Regions from separate parts of the Rhizobium sp. K102 genome, predicted to be linked through region 3. Evidence: riboswitches for the same ligand, from Rfam matches in the RefSeq annotation. Region 3 holds a riboswitch; each other region holds the start of a gene.
What was found. Region 3 has a riboswitch for cobalamin ahead of nrdH (glutaredoxin-like protein NrdH). Riboswitches for the same ligand answer to the same signal wherever they lie in the genome.
Positions count from the first base shown of each region.

Region 1: it holds a riboswitch for cobalamin, as region 3 does, so the genes downstream of both, bluB (5,6-dimethylbenzimidazole synthase) here and nrdH (glutaredoxin-like protein NrdH) in region 3, are expected to answer to the same signal.
Region 2: it holds a riboswitch for cobalamin, as region 3 does, so the genes downstream of both, cobU (bifunctional adenosylcobinamide kinase/adenosylcobinamide-phosphate guanylyltransferase) here and nrdH (glutaredoxin-like protein NrdH) in region 3, are expected to answer to the same signal.

Region 1 covers NZ_CP092436.1:1,181,877-1,187,192, reverse strand. Annotated here, with positions in the region: gene MHI61_RS11735 (demethoxyubiquinone hydroxylase family protein) at 1-402, shown strand, start outside; gene MHI61_RS11730 (DUF2865 domain-containing protein) at 606-1,706, shown strand; gene bluB (5,6-dimethylbenzimidazole synthase) at 1,710-2,399, opposite strand; cobalamin riboswitch at 2,441-2,628, opposite strand; gene MHI61_RS11720 (HAMP domain-containing methyl-accepting chemotaxis protein) at 2,869-4,746, shown strand; gene MHI61_RS11715 (hypothetical protein) at 4,805-5,316, shown strand, end outside.
Region 2 covers NZ_CP092436.1:1,050,203-1,055,518, reverse strand. Annotated here, with positions in the region: gene cobN (cobaltochelatase subunit CobN) at 1-634, opposite strand, end outside; gene cobW (cobalamin biosynthesis protein CobW) at 638-1,684, opposite strand; gene cobU (bifunctional adenosylcobinamide kinase/adenosylcobinamide-phosphate guanylyltransferase) at 1,691-2,215, opposite strand; cobalamin riboswitch at 2,501-2,897, opposite strand; gene MHI61_RS11055 (chloride channel protein) at 3,149-4,939, shown strand; gene MHI61_RS11050 (adenylate/guanylate cyclase domain-containing protein) at 4,944-5,316, opposite strand, start outside.
Region 3 covers NZ_CP092436.1:4,059,827-4,065,142, reverse strand. Annotated here, with positions in the region: gene nrdE (class 1b ribonucleoside-diphosphate reductase subunit alpha) at 124-2,328, opposite strand; gene nrdI (class Ib ribonucleoside-diphosphate reductase assembly flavoprotein NrdI) at 2,307-2,711, opposite strand; gene nrdH (glutaredoxin-like protein NrdH) at 2,725-2,946, opposite strand; cobalamin riboswitch at 3,207-3,433, opposite strand; gene MHI61_RS25940 (heavy metal translocating P-type ATPase) at 3,774-5,316, opposite strand, start outside.

The DNA of each region.
Region 1 (5,316 bases), 1.5 Mb from region 3:
CTGTTTCGCGACGCAATGCCGTCCAGGAAGGCCAGGCCATGCCGCGTCATGGCATTCTGGAGCCTCGGCGGTTACCTCCTCGGTTTCCTGACAGCCCTCGGTGGACGTAACATGGTCTGGATCTGTACCGAGGCGGTCGAAAGCACCGTTCACCGTCACCTTGAGGATCAATTGGCTTTTCTGGAGGCCGGTGACCCCGAGCTTCATGGCCTTATAGCCTCCATTCAAGAGGAAGAATTGGCTCATCTCAGGGAGGCCGAGAAAAACCAGACAGCACGGGGAGTGAGTTACACACTGCTCCTGCCCGTGGTCGCCGCACTCACCGATCTGATGATCTGGCTCTCGACGTGGGGAGACTCAAGCTGGATGCGTGCCGAAATGGCCCGCTCGAAGCAGAGCTGACAGTCCGCGACCGAATCTGTCCGCGAGCGACTTCTGGCGCGACGCGGTCCATCCAGCGAATCGCCGGCCTCTGCTGGATAAGATCGCGAAAATACGCTAAGAATTTCTCTGAGCTTATTAAGAGAAACACGCTAAGAGGAAACGCGCGGCGAAGTGACGTCGCATTCGACCCATCGACCGTTTGCTCATTCCGGGACGACGCCGTGAAACGCCGAAACCTGTCTCTTGCGCTTCTCCTTGCCTTCGCGACGCCCGTCGCCGCGCAGACGAGTGCCATCTGCGATGACCTGCGCGGCCGCCTGGCCGACCTGCCGCGTTCGATCGGCAACGGCAATGGTCCGGAAGCGCGCCAGTTTGCCGGTGCCATAGCCGAGCAGAACCTTGAATTGCGCAAGGTCCGCAACGACCTGCGCAGCTACGGCTGTACCTCGGGCAGCATGGTGGTGATCGGTGGCGAGAATGCCGATTATTGCGACGAGCTCTCGCAGGCTGAAGCCCGGATGATCGATAATATCCGGTATCTCCAGGATCGTCGCGCCGAACTGCGCAGCCAGGGCGGCGGTGATGACGGCGGGCGCCGCGAACTGATGGCTGCTCTTGAGCGCAATGGCTGCAACAGCGAGAATTTTTACGCCCCGTCCGAGCGCAGCGCCAACGACCTTGCCCCGAGCATCGAGGAACAGGCGATGCGCGCCGACACCTTCATTCCGCTCGGCGGCGGTGAAGAGTTCGACCCGCGTTACGGCCTGCCGAGGACCGAGATGCTTTCGCCGGTCAGCACCATCTGCGTGCGCAGCTGCGACGGCGGCTTCTTCCCGATCAGTTCGAACACCACCTCGGTCGATTTCGGCCGCGATGCTGACACTTGCGCCAAGATGTGTCCCGGCATCGAGACCGAGCTTTTCTATCGCGACGTGAGGAGCACCGAAGCCTCGAACATGATTTCGGTGGCAACCGGCACGCCCTACAGCGCCATGCAGAACGCCTTCGCCTACAAAAACCGCGCGCCCGGCGAGAAAAATGCCTGCGCCTGCAATCTCGCCGCCTATTACGAAGAGATTCGCGGCAAGCAGGCCCTGAGCGAACCGCCGCAGCAGGGATCGATCACCACGATCCGCACCAATCCGCCGGCGAAAGATGCCGCGGCTGCACCAACGCCACCCCAGCCGTCAGTCCCGGAGCGTCCCTATGACCCTGCGCAAAACAAGGTCCGGCAGGTCGGACCGCAGTTTCTGGCGGGCGACCAGGGTTCGATCGATCTTGCCAACCCGGCAACACCGGGCCCGCAGCCGCAACAGCAGTGACCGCTACGGCTCGCTCCGTCCCCAGCCATCGTGGAAGACGAGCTCCTCGAGCGGCAGCCGCTGCCGCCAGCCTTTGACGGAGAGTTCCGGTTCGTCGTAAAGCCGGTCGACGAAGCCGGCGCACAGCCAGGCAACCACCTCGATATGATCGGGTATGCCGAGAATGGTTTTCAGCTCGCCTTCGCGAAAGATGCTGACCCAGCCAATGCCGATTCCTTCGGCGCGCGCCGCGAGCCAGAGGTTCTGGATGGCGCAGACCGTCGAATAGGAATCCATCCGCGGATTGTGCGTGCGGCCCAGAACGACGCTGCCGCTGCGCGTGGGATCGCAGGTCACGCATATGCCGAGCGGCGCCTCGACGATGCCTTCGAGCTTGAGGGAGCGATACGCCTGCCGCCGTTCGCCGTCGAACATCAGTGCCGCCTCCTCATTCGCCCTGGCGAAGGCATCCCTTACCCGCGCCCGCACGGCTTCGCTTTTCACCAGGATGAAGTTCCACGGCTGCATGAAGCCAACGGAGGGGGCGTGATGGGCGGCGGTCAGAAGCCGCGCCACGACGTCATCCGGCAACGGATTAGGCAGGAACTGGCTGCGCACGTCGCGTCGCGTCATGATCGCGTGATACACGGCCTCGCGTTTGGCGAGAGAAAAACCGGATGCCGCTGAAACGGCATCCTCATCAAAGGGTCGCATCGTCAAATCCCCAACAACGCAACCGCCCGCCGTCCGCGCGGGTTGGGTCTATCTTGCCAGGCCGGTCTTCTGACTTGGCGTCATCCGCCTGCCGCAGCCTTCCCGGCAAAAGCCAGTGGCGTGATGAAGCGGCGGGCGTCAGCCTTACAGCGTTGGGCACGTTCCGGACTTGCACCGGATTCCCGATTCTCCCGCCTGACCGGCGGGCACCTGACGAAGCATCTATTTCAGGAAAGCGACGCGGCAGCAAGCACCGGCCGACCGTGCGCGAGCATAACAACCTGCGTGTGCCCTCGATCCCATTCTACTTTATGATTTATTCACACATCAAATACACACTGTTTTCGCGCGTTTTGGGTTGCAGCTCGGACATGGGCATGATTGCTCTTGATGTAACCGTCAGCGTGGATGCCCGTGTTGACATGCCGGTCGCAAATATCCGACCGAGCCGCAATTCCAGGCCCCGCGGATGATCCATATCTTGAAGACGATGCCTCTGACAGCCAAGCTGGCGGCGATTATCGTTGCCGTCAATCTTTGCGGCATTTCCGCCTTGGCCACCTATACGTGGATGTATGAAACCCGCGCCCTGATCGACGGCGCCACGGCAAACTGGTCGAAAGATGTGGAGCAGTTTGCATCTCTCGCCGCAGGCGGCGTGAAATGGGGCAAGGCGAATGCGGTTCGCGAGGCCTATTCGCTCTACCGCGACGATCCCTCCCTCGATCTCGTTCAGTTTGCCGCCTTCAACGCCGAGCCCGCTGCCGTCGATACGTGGACACGCGACGGCATTGCCGGTCTGCCTGCGCCAGTCGATCTGGCGAAGCGCCTCGGTGCGAAGCCCGATAAAACGGCAATCGACGATAGCGGCATATCTGCCGGTTTGGTCACGATTATCGCACCGCTGCCGTTGGACAAATCAGGCAAGACAACCGGTTACATCGTCACCAACTGGTCTGTCGAAAAGATCGCTTCCGCGGTCCAGCAGAAGGTTCTGGTTTCGCTGCTCACGCAGTCCGTCATCACCGCCCTCGCCGTCATCGCCTTTCTTCTCGCCATGCGCAGCCTCGTTGGCCGCCCCCTCAGAATCCTCAGCGAACGCATCGGGGCGCTGCAGCAAGGCGATCTGGCCTCCCCCGTCACCTATAAGGAGAATGGCGATGAAATCGGCTTTCTCGCGCGGGCGCTGGAGGTCTTCCGTCACGAGGCGATCGCGAAGGTCGAAAGAGAGCAGGCCGCTGCCGAGCAGAGCGCCTCGTTCGACGCCGAACGGGCACGCAACGCATCATTGACGGAAGAAGCCGGCAACCGGCAGCGACTAGTGATGACGACCCTTGCCAATGCATTGGAAAGGCTCGCCGCCGGCGACTTCTCGGTCCAGCTTGCTGATCTCGGTCCCGAATTCGATAAGTTGCGGCAGGATTTCAACAACATGGTCCAGGCCGTCGCGGCCGCCCTGACGGAGATCAAGATCGCCTCTGTCGCGGTTGAAGGTGGATCGAGCGAGCTGGCCTCCTCCGCAGATCAGCTCGCCAAGCGGACCGAGCAGCAGGCGGCGGCACTCGAGCAGACCGCCGCCGCACTGGATGAAGTGACCACGACGGTCAAGACATCGTCGCAGCGCGCTGAAAAAGCCGGAGAATTGGTCGAAGAGACGAAACGCAGCGCCCACGTATCGGCGACAGTCGTGCGCGACGCGATCGGAGCGATGGACAGAATCCAAACCTCCTCCAGCCAGATCGGCCGCATTATCGGGGTCATCGATGAGATTGCATTCCAGACGAATCTGCTGGCGCTGAATGCCGGCGTCGAGGCCGCGCGCGCCGGCGAGGCCGGCAAGGGTTTCGCGGTTGTCGCCCAGGAGGTTCGTGAACTCGCGCAGCGGTCGGCAAACGCGGCAAAGGAAATCAAGAACCTGATCAATGTGTCGGGCCAGGAGGTTGCCGCCGGCGTCGGACTGGTGAACGAGACCGGCGATGCCCTTCTGAAGATCGAGGAACAGATCAACCGCATCAGCGACGGCATCGCATCCATTGTTCAGTCCTATCGCGAACAGGCGACGGGGTTGCAGGAAATCAATGGCGCGATCAACCAGATGGATCACGCCACGCAGCAGAATGCGGCGATGGTTGAGGAAACCAATGCCGCCTGCCAGGAACTGCTCTCCCAGGGACGCCAGCTGCAGGATTCGGCCGGCAGGTTCGTCGTCGCTGCGTCTGCGGCAAGCCAGCCCAAGCCGGCTGCCCAGACCGCTCGTCACTCTCGCCCCGAGCCCAGAGCCATCGCGCCGCGGCATGCGGGAAATGCCGCCGTCGCCGCCGCTCCCGGCGCCTGGGCGGAATTCTGACGTCATCCGCGCCGACAAGCTTTATTTCTCAGCAACTGATCACAGGAAGGGAACAGTTATGAAAAGAGTTGTGACCGCATTGCTTTTCGCCTCTACCGCATTCACCGTGCCCATGGGCGTATCCATGGCCGAGGATGCCAAGCTTGCTCCGATCGCCGATTACGTGAAGAGCGACGTCAAGCCCTGGCTCAACGATCCCGCCATCATCGAGGCTATCAAGGCGCAGGACGCTGCGAATGCCAAGCTGAGCGAAGCCGACATCGACGCTCTCGATAAGAAATGGCGCGCCGAAGTCGATGGCTCCGATCACGCGATGATCGACGGCGTTCTTGGTAATGCGCTGTCGAAATTCCTTCAGGAAAAGAAGGAGTCCTCAGGCGGCAAGATTACCGAGATCTTCGTCATGGATGCAAAGGGACTGAATGTCGGTCAGAGCGACGTCACCTCGGACTACTGGCAGGGCGACGAGGCGAAATTCCAGAAGTCCTTCGGAGCCGGCAAGGATGCCGTTTTCGTCGACGAGATCGAAAAGGACGAGTTGACCCAGACATTGCAGTCGCAGGCAAGCGT
Region 2 (5,316 bases), 1.4 Mb from region 3:
CCACCTTCTCCGTCCCACGCTCGGCGGCCGAAGGTGGCGCAACATGCGAACCGGCAACCTGCCGCCACTCCTCCACGCCGATCAGCCCCCGCCCCGGCCACCAGATTCCCGCCTTCATCAGCGGCACCGCCGGTGCCGGCTTCTCTCCTCCCGAAAGCATCGCTCCGGCATAATCGAGAAAGGCGCGTGCATTGGCATCGCCGCCCTCGATCAGACAGGCCCATAGGGCATTGAGATCATCGAGCCCGATATTGGAAAACGGTGTCAGCCCCGCATCCGGCCTGGCGTCACCCGGCAGTACCGCGATCAGCGCGCCGCTGCGGGCCGCTGCCGCATGCAGCGCCTCCAGCGCATAGCGGAAATAGCTGGCGCCGCCGAGTGCGCGCACGATGATGAGCTTCGCATGCCGTGCGGTGCGCTCGACATAGGTATCGACCGACATCGGGTGCTTGAGGCTCATCAGGCTGGCAAGCCTCAGCGACTGCGGCCCACCGCAGGCGCGATGGGCGGCCGCGATCGCCGCAAGCTCGCTGTCGGCAGCCGACAGGAACAGGATATCGCCCGGCGTCTGCCCGAGGTCGATCGCCTCCTCGCCGTCGCTGATCGTTCCCTGCTGGGCCAGAAGCAGATGCATCGGTTAAGCCAGCGCCTCAATCGCCGTTCTCACGACGTCCTCATCCATCTCATGCAGGCCGATGACGACGAGGCGCGTGGCGCGCCTTTCACCGGCTGCCCAGGCACGATCGAAATAGTGATCGATGCGGCTGCCGACCGCCTGAAGCTGCAGGCGCATCGGCTTCCCGGAAACGTCGACAAAGCCCTTGAGACGCAACACGTCGTGGGCAGCGATGATCGTCTTCAGCCGTTCGACGAAGCCGGCAACATCGACGATCGGGCCGAGCTCGACGACGAAGCTGTCGAACTCGTCGTGGTCGTGCGGCGCACCGTCCTCATGCTCCAGCTCGTGGTGCGACTTGCGGTTGGCCAGATCATTCTCCGTGCCGATACCGAGGCCGAGCAGGATGCCGGCCGGCACCTCGCCGTTTTTCGCCTCGATCATCACGGGCTTGCGCTGGGTGCGGGAAGCGACCTCGTCGCGCACGCGGCCGAGGCCGGCCACATCGATCAGGTCGGTCTTGTTGAGCACGATCAGATCGGCGCAGGTCAGCTGATCCTCGAACAGCTCCTCGATCGGGCTTTCGTGATCGAGCGATTCATCCTCGCCACGGGCCGCCTCGACGGCATCATGATCGTCGGCAAACCGGCCGGCAGCGACAGCAGCGCTGTCGACCACCGTGATGACGCCGTCGACGGTCACCTGGGTGCGGATGTCAGGCCAGTTGAAGGCGGCCACCAGCGGCTGCGGCAAGGCGAGGCCCGAGGTTTCGATGACGATATGGTCGGGCCGCTGTTCACGTTCCAAGAGCTTTGTCATCGTCGGAATGAAATCGTCGGCGACGGTGCAGCAGATGCAGCCATTGGTCAGCTCGATAATATCGTCCTCGCTGCAATTTTCGGCGCCGCAGCCCTTCAGCACGTCGCCATCGACGCCGAGATCGCCGAACTCGTTGATGATGAGCGCGATTTTTTTGCCGCCGGCATTGGTGAGCAGGTTGCGGATCATCGTCGTCTTGCCGGCACCGAGAAAGCCGGTGATGACGGTTGCGGGAATCTTCTGGTTCATGAAACTTTAACCCTTCATTTTCAGCGGCAGGCCTGCCGCGATGAAATAGACTTCGGCGGCTTTCGCCGCGATCATCTGGTGCAATCGGCCGGCATGATCGCGAAAATCCCGCGCCATGCGATTGTCCGGCACGATGCCGAGCCCGACCTCGTTGGAGACAAAGACCAGCCGCGCCTTTTCTTGCCCCACGAAATCGACGAGCCCTGCAAATTCCGCTGCCATGTCGCGCTCTTCCATCATCAGGTTGGTGACCCAGAGCGTCAGGCAGTCGACCAGCACGATACGGCCGTCGCCGTCGATGGCGGCGAGCTTGCCAACAAGGTCGAGCGGCTCCTCATGCGTCGTCCACGACGGGCCGCGGTCGGCCCTGTGCTGCTCAATGCGCGCCTGCATCTCTTCGTCCCACGCCCGGCCGGTCGCGAGGTAGTGACGATCGAGGCCGGTTGCGACGACGAGGTTTTCGGCAAACCGGGATTTGCCGGAGCGTGCGCCGCCGAGGATGAAAATGGTATTGGAGAGAGCGGTAGTCATGCGCAGACGGCCCTTTGACGGGATACTGCCTCCCACCCACCCTCATTCCGGTGCTCGTCACAGGAATCCAGCCGCGGCGCCTCCGCGCCGTGAATGACTTCATGCAACTTTGCAAAGATTTTCCCGCGCCCAAGGACTTGGGCGCACTGGATTCCTGTGACGAGCACAGGAATGAGGGAGGAGAGGAAAATGCCTCCCATATGCGCCACACCAGGCCGCGCCGAATTCATTCGTTCAGCCAAAACAACCTCCGTGCTGGCAGCGGGTCTCTTACCCAGGGTGGGCTTTTCGCCCGGCACGGAAGGCAGGTCTCCTGGCTCGCGGTTATCGGCCGCGATCGGGGCGGACCGGAAAACCGGTCGCCCCTGATCGTGCCAGCGGATCCGCCTCGCCTTCCCGGTTGCATCGGTGAAAAGGTGGACGATTCGTAGAAATAGAGGCGTCCGACCCCGGTTTATCACCATACATTTCCAGTGGCTTTTCCGGCACGTCGCCCGTCCCCCTGCCTGCACGATTGCAGGCCGCCGGCCGGAAGGGCTCGATGCCGGATGGAAGACCCTGACCGCTCTACAGTCGCGGGGTCGGCTGTGATGAAGGCGCCCGACTTGGGTCCGCCCCGTCACATTCCCTTTTCATCCGGAAGGGCAACTGCCGATCCGGAACCATCCGTTATGTCAGGATGGTCAAGCGACCATCCGTTGAGGGATGGTTAGGCAAGCCAGAGCATAGAGTCAACCGGCGTTGACGACCGAGGCGACGGCCGGGGGACAGGAAGCCTCCAACAACACGACTTACTCTACCAAAACATCGTCTTTAATCAGAGACTTACGTCATAAAAATTTGTCCCGCGCGCCGGCTTTTCGCCGCAATTGCATCGCAAGCGGACAGCACCGCCGCCCTTGACCGGGCCTCTCCCCGCCTAGTTGTCTAGCCATGCTTATGAAATTGGATCGGCGCCGTTTCCGCGCGCTGCGTGTTTTCTTCGACCCGGGACGGTTGCGCGCGCTGACCCGCCGCAGTGAAGTCGGCCTGTCGCTGGCAGGCGCCGTCGTCGGCATCGCCTCGGGGCTTGCCGTCACCGGCATGAGCTACGCTTCCAACGAGCTGCACCAGCTGGTCTTCGGCATCGCCGACACGGAAAGGCTGAGCGCGTCGGTCATCGAGGACAAGATGCTGCTGCTCACCGCGCCGGTCGTCGGCGGCGTTCTGCTCGGCATGCTGCTCCTGGTGCTCGCCAAACGGCGCAAGAAGCCGATGGTCGATCCCATCGAGGCAAATGCGCTGCATGGTGGCCGTCTCTCCCTGACCGACAGCATCATCGTCGCCGTGCAGAACCTGATATCCAACGGCTTCGGCGCCTCCGTCGGCCTGGAGGCGGGCTATACCCAGCTTGCTGCCGGCATTGCCTCCAAGTTCGGCCTGAAGCTGCAGCTGCGCCGCTCGGACCTGCGCATTCTCGTCGGCTGCGGCGCGGCCGGCGCCATCGCCGCCGCCTTCAACGCGCCGTTGACAGGCGCCTTCTACGCCTTCGAGCTGATCATCGGCACCTATACGATCGTGTCACTGACCCCGGTCGTCGTCTCCGCCCTCGTTTCCACCCTCATCGCGAGATTGCTTGCCGAAGGCGATTTCACCATCGATATCGGCAGCTTCGGCTCGGTCGTGCCGGCCGATTATGTCCCGGCGCTGCTGCTCGGTGTCTTCTGCGCCGGCGTTGGCATTCTTCTCATGCAGGGCGTGGCCTTCGTCGAGGAGCTTGCGCGCAAAAGCTCGATCGCCCCGCCCTTTCGCCCGGCGCTCGGCGGCATCATCGTCGGACTTCTCGCGATGATCTCGCCGCAGGTGCTATCGGCCGGTCACGGCGCACTGCACCTCAACCTTTCCCGCGACGTGACGATCCCGGCCCTGATCAGCCTCTTTCTGCTGAAATCGCTGGCCTCGGCAATTTCGATCGGTTTCGGCTTCAGGGGCGGCCTGTTTTTCGCCTCGCTGTTCATGGGCGCCCTGCTCGGCAAGCTCTTTGCCTATTGCGGTCCCTATTTCGCCGATGCCACGCTGACGCCGGTCATCTATGCCGTGGTCGGGATGAGTTCGCTCGCCGTCGCTGTCATTGGCGGACCGCTGACGATGACCTTCCTGGCGCTCGAGATCACCGGCGATTTTCCGATCACTGCGCTGGTGCTTGCCGCCGTTATCACCTCCTCGCTCGTCGTGCGCTCGACCTTCGGCTATTCCTTCGCCACATGGCGCTTCCATCTGCGCGGCGAAAGCATCCGCAGCGCCCACGACGTCGGCTGGATCCGCAACCTGACGGTGAACAAGCTGATGCGCGCCGACATCAAGACCGCAAAGGCGGGCATCTCCTTGGAGGAGTTCAAGAGGGCCTTCCCGATCGGCTCGACCCAGCGTGTCATTCTCGTCGAGGAGAACGACAAATATGCCGGGCTCGTGCTGGTGCCCGAAATTTACGCCAATCCGACCGATGTCCAGGACGAGAGCCAGACGCTTGCCGATTTCGTGCGCTACCGCAATGATTTCCTGCAGCCGCAGATGAACGCCAGGCAGGCAGCGGCGATCTTCGACAAGAGCGAAAGCGAAGCGCTCGCCGTCGTCAACAATCTGATCGAGCGCAAGGTGGTCGGCCAGCTCAGCGAAAGCCACACGCTGCGCCGCTACAGCGAAGAACTCGATCGCCGCCGCCGCGAGGTATCGGGCGAGATATGAGCGCCTATGAGGCGGCGCCGGCAAGCCTGAAGACGTCGGCTCTCTTCGAAACGCCGCGCAGCTCGAAAGACCCGAGATAGTCACAGGGCACGGCACAGGTCGCCGCGAAACTCTCCGACAGCAGCAGGTGCTGCTCAAGCATCCCGCACAGCTTTTCCAGCCGCGAAGCCTCGTTGACGGCTCTGCCGATCACCGTGAAGTCCAGCCTGCCGTGAGCGCCGACATTTCCGTAGAAAACCTCGCCGAGATGCAAGACGACATCGATGCCGATATCCGGGCCCCCGTGGCGCGTGCGCTCGCGATTGAGCTCTTCGTTTGCATTCAGCAGATTCTGGGCCGAAGCCAATGCCGCCTTGCAGGCCTTTTGCGGGTCCTCG
Region 3 (5,316 bases):
GCCCTCTCCCCGAGGGGAGAGGGGATGTCGCGCCTGCCGCAGATGTCTTCTCCCCATCGGGGAGAAGGTGCCGGCAGGCGGATGAGGGGGCCGTTCGCTCTAAGGCTCGCGGCCGAAATCAACTCACAACGTACAAGACACACATCCCTGCACCTCGGTGCCGGACAGCGCCATCTGACGAAGGCGGATGTAGTAGATCGTCTTGATGCCCTTCTTCCAGGCATGGATCTGCGCCTTGTTGATATCGCGCGTCGTTACCGTGTCACGGAAGAACAAGGTCAGCGACAGGCCCTGGTCGACATGCTGGGTTGCCGCCGCATAGGTATCGATGATCTTCTCGGCGCCGATCTCGTAGGCGTCCTGATAATAATCGAGATTGTCGTTGGTCATGAACGGGGCCGGATAATAGACGCGGCCGATCTTGCCTTCCTTGCGGATCTCGATCTTCGAGACGATCGGATGGATCGACGAGGTCGAGTGGTTGATATAGGAGATCGACCCCGTCGGCGGGACCGCCTGAAGGTTCTGGTTATAGAGGCCGGAGGCCATAACAGCCTTCTTCAACGACGCCCAATCGTCCTGCGTCGGAATATGGATTCCTGATTTGTCGAACAGCGCCTGCACCTTCTCGGTCGCCGGCTTCCATTCCTGCTCGGTATATTTGTCGAAATAGTCGCCGGACGCATATTTCGAATTTTCGAAGCCCTTGAACCTGCTGCCGCGTTCGACCGCCAGCAGGTTCGAGGCGCGGATCGCGTGATAGGTCACCGTATAGAAATAGATATTGGTGAAATCGACGCCTTCCTCCGAGCCGTAGAAGATCCGTTCGCGGGCGAGATAACCGTGCAGATTCATCTGGCCGAGACCGATCGCATGGCTTTCGTCATTGCCCTTCTCGATCGACGGGACCGAGGCGATATGGCTCATGTCGGAGACCGCCGTCAGCGCCCGGATCGAGGTCTCGATCGTCTTGCCGAAATCGGCGGAGTCCATCGCCGCCGCAATGTTCAGCGAGCCGAGATTGCAGGAAATATCCTTGCCGAGATGCTTGTAGGAGAGATCGTCGTTGTATTCGCTCGCCTCGCTCACCTGCAGGATCTCCGAGCAGAGATTGCTCATGGAGATGCGCCCGGCAATCGGGTTCGCCCGGTTCACCGTGTCCTCGAACATGATGTAGGGATAGCCGCTCTCGAACTGGATTTCGGCGAGCACCTGGAAGAATTCGCGCGCCTTGATCTTCTTCTTCGAGATGCGCGCATCCGCCACCATCTCGCGATACTTTTCCGTCACCGAAATCTCGGTGAAAGGCACGCCGTAGACGCGTTCAACGTCGTAAGGCGAGAACAGGTACATGTCCTCATTGTTTTTCGCGAGCTCGAAGGTGATGTCGGGCACGACGACGCCGAGCGACAGCGTCTTGATGCGGATCTTCTCGTCGGCATTTTCGCGCTTGGTGTCGAGGAAGCGCATAATGTCGGGGTGATGGGCGTTGAGATAAACGGCGCCGGCTCCCTGACGGGCACCGAGCTGGTTGGCATAGGAGAAACTGTCTTCGAGCAGCTTCATCACGGGGATGATGCCCGACGACTGGTTCTCGATCTGCTTGATCGGCGCGCCGGCCTCACGGATGTTTGTCAGCGACAGCGCCACGCCGCCGCCGCGCTTCGACAATTGCAGCGCCGAATTGATCGACCGGCCGATCGATTCCATATTGTCCTCGACCCGCAGCAGAAAGCAGGAGACGAGTTCACCGCGCTGCTTCTTGCCGGCGTTGAGGAAGGTCGGCGTCGCCGGCTGGAATCGGCCTGAGATGATCTCGTCGACCATGTCGCGGGCAAGCGCTTCGTCGCCCTGTGCCAGGGTCAGCGCCACCATGCAGATGCGGTCTTCGTAGCGCTCGAGATAGCGCTTTCCGTCGAAGGTCTTCAGCGTATAGCTGGTGTAATATTTGAAAGCGCCGAGAAAGGTCGGGAAACGGAATTTCCTGGCATAGGCCTGATCGAACAGGTCGCGCACGAAATTGAAGGAATACTGATCGAGAACCTCCTGCTCGTAATAGCCCTCGGTCACGAGGTAATCGAGCTTCTCCCTCAGATTGTGAAAGAACACCGTGTTCTGGTTCACATGCTGCAGGAAATACTGCTTCGCCGCCATGCGATCCTTGTCGAGCTGGATCCTGCCCTCATCGTCATAGAGGTTCAGCATGGCGTTCAGCGCGTGATAGTCGAGCGTTTCCGCCGCTTTCAAAGGACGTTCGCCGGCGGGATGAGCAAAAGTGTTATGCGGTTTTGCGCCCGCATCCCGCGTCAGAGTTGTTCCCGTGTCCAAAATCGTTCCATTCCGTGTTTGACGTTGGCGACATCCTCGGCCGTGCCCATGAGCTCGAACCTGTAGAGGTAAGGCACCTGGCATTTGCGCGAAATCACGTCGCCGGCGAGCCCGTATGTCTCGCCGAAATTGCTGTTGCCCGCGGCAATCACCCCGCGGATATGTCCTCGGTTTTCCGCATCGTTCAAGAAACGGATCACCTGCTTGGGAACGGCACCCTTGCCACCGTCGCCGCTATAGGTCGGCACAATGAGAACGAAGGGTTCGCGGATAGGGAACGCCTCTGCGCCGCTGGCCGGAATGCGCGCCGCGCGCAGCCCGAGCCTGGCGACGAAGCGATGGGTATTCTCCGATCGGCTGGAATAATAGACGAGCAGCCCCATCGCCGTTTTCCGGTCAGGAGAGCGCGCTGATCATATCGGGACGGAAACCCGCCCAATGCCGCTCGCCGGCGATGACGACGGGCGCCTGCATGTAGCCGAGGCTGCGGACGCGATCGAGCGCTTCGGCATCCTGCGAGATATCGACGATATCGTAATCGACGCCCAGGCGGTCGAGGGCGCGATAAGTGGCGGTGCATTGGACGCAGGCAGGTTTGCTATAGACGGTAACACTCATCATCTTCCTCGTGATGTCAAAGAATTCTGGACGCAATACTGGGATCGGGCGCCTTTCGGCGTCCGGGGCAACGTTTGATGGTGATCTGGCAAAGTCGGCGCTTTAAACGCCCGATACGATCCCTTTCGGGATTTGCGCGGGCGGCGGCCTTGATATTCTCGACATGACTTCAACCCCGAAGTGCTCATGCGGACGTTCGGGGCAGCGCAACAGGCGCGGATCACTCCGCTTCATGCACGCGACCTTCCGGACACCCCGCCCGTGGACAGCTAGTTCAAGGCAGGTCTCCTGGCTTGCGGGTCGAAGCACCCTGCCCCAGCCTTCCCGAGGCATCATGCCTCAGTGACCTGAAATCGGACAGTTGCTCGCCGCTTACAGTTGCGGGGGCAGCTCCGGCCTTGTTGCGCCGTCATGGCGAAACGAACCGTATTCCCATCTTGGCCCGCGATCCTGACGAATCGAAGGAACCTTGAACACTAGATATAGTACGCGAATCCAAAATCACGTCAACGGATGGTTTGTGCATTGCGTTACGGCAGGTTTGAAATCACTGCGTTCCTGTGAAAAACATGGATAACGAAGGCTTAACGAAACGAGGCTGCGGAGAAGGTACGGATGAAGCGGGCTGAGCTGTAGCCGGGCCTCAGTTTGATGACAAACCTCCCCTCTCCGCGTCATCCTCGGCCGTGTGCCGAGGATCTGCTGCCTATCGACCGGAGGCAGATGCCCGGGGCAACCCCGAGCATGACGAAAGAGGAGTTGGCGCCCGTTATCAGCGGTCTACGCCACTCTTCATGTGACGAGCGCCGCAAGGACGACATCGAGTGTTATTCCCTTATCCGAAGCAGCCTGAGCGCATTGATCGTCACCAGCACGGTGGCGCCGGTATCGGCGAGGATCGCCGGCCAGAGGCCGGTGATGCCGGCAATCGTCGTCACCAGGAACACCGCCTTCAGCCCGAGGGCGATGGTGATATTCTCTAGGATATTGCGCATCGTTCGTTTGGACAGTTCGATCATCCGCGCCACGTCGCCAACGCGCCCATGCAGCACGGCGGCATCGGCCGTCTCCAGCGCAACATCGGTGCCGCCGCCCATGGCGATGCCGATATCGGCGGCGGCCAGCGCCGGAGCGTCGTTGATGCCGTCGCCGACCTTGGCGACGATGAAGCCCTGACGCTTCAATTCGCCGACGACCCGCTGCTTGTCTTCCGGCATCATCTCGCCGCGCCAGTCGATGCGGAGCATGCCGGCAACGGCTGCTGCCGTCCGCTTGTTGTCGCCCGTCAACATCATCGCCTTTACGCCGGCTGATTTGAGCGCGGAAAGCCCGGCTTCGGCATCCTCGCGCGGCTCGTCGCGCATGGCGATCAGCCCGACCGCAACGCCATTGACGAGCAGCACCGATACGCTCTTGCCCTCGTCGTTCAGAACAGCAATGCGCGCATCCTTTTCGCCATCGAGGGCGCCGCGCTCGCGGGCCGCGGACGGCGACAGCAGGTCCAGCGTCTCGCCGCCGACTTTGCCGCTGACGCCCTTGCCCGGCAGCGCTTCCAGCTCGAAGGCCGGCGGCACGGGAACGCCGTCCGCCCGAGCACGGTTGAGGATCGCCAGCGCCAAGGGATGGCTGGAGCCCTGCTCCAGCACCGCCGCGCGCGACAAGACCTGCGCCCCGCTCAATCCGAAGGAAACGATATCGGTCACCTTAGGCTTGCCTTCCGTCAGCGTACCTGTTTTGTCGAAGGCGACCATCGTCACTTTGCCGAGCGTTTCCAGCACCGCGCCGCCCTTCATCAGCAGCCCGCGCCGCGCGCCTGCCGACAGCGAGGCAGCGATTGCCGCCGGCGTCGAAATGACGAGCGCGCAGGGGCAGCCGATCAGCAGGATAGCAAGGCCCTTATAGACCCATTCGTCCCACGCGCCGGAAAGGAACAGCGGCGGAACCACCGCCACCAGTGCTGCGACCACCACCACGCCGGGCGTGTAATAGCGCGAAAACCGATCGATGAAACGTTCGGTCGGCGCCTTCGATTCCTGCGCTTCCTCCACCAGCCTGACGACGCGGGCGATGGTGTTGTCGGCTGCGGCCGCCGTGACGCGAACCCTGAGCACAGAATCGCCATTCACCGTTCCGGCAAACACAACGGCATCGACACCCTTGCGCAACGGCGTGCTCTCGCCCGTCACCGGCGCCTCGTCGATCGCGCTCTCGCCGGAGACAATGACGCCGTCCGCCGAAATGCGGTCACCCGGGCGCACCATGATGATAGCGCCGACGGCAAGGCTTTCCGCCGGAACCTCCCGCGTCTGACCATTGTCTTCCAACAAGGCATTCTTTGGCACCAGCGCTGTGAGCGACTGGATGCTTTCG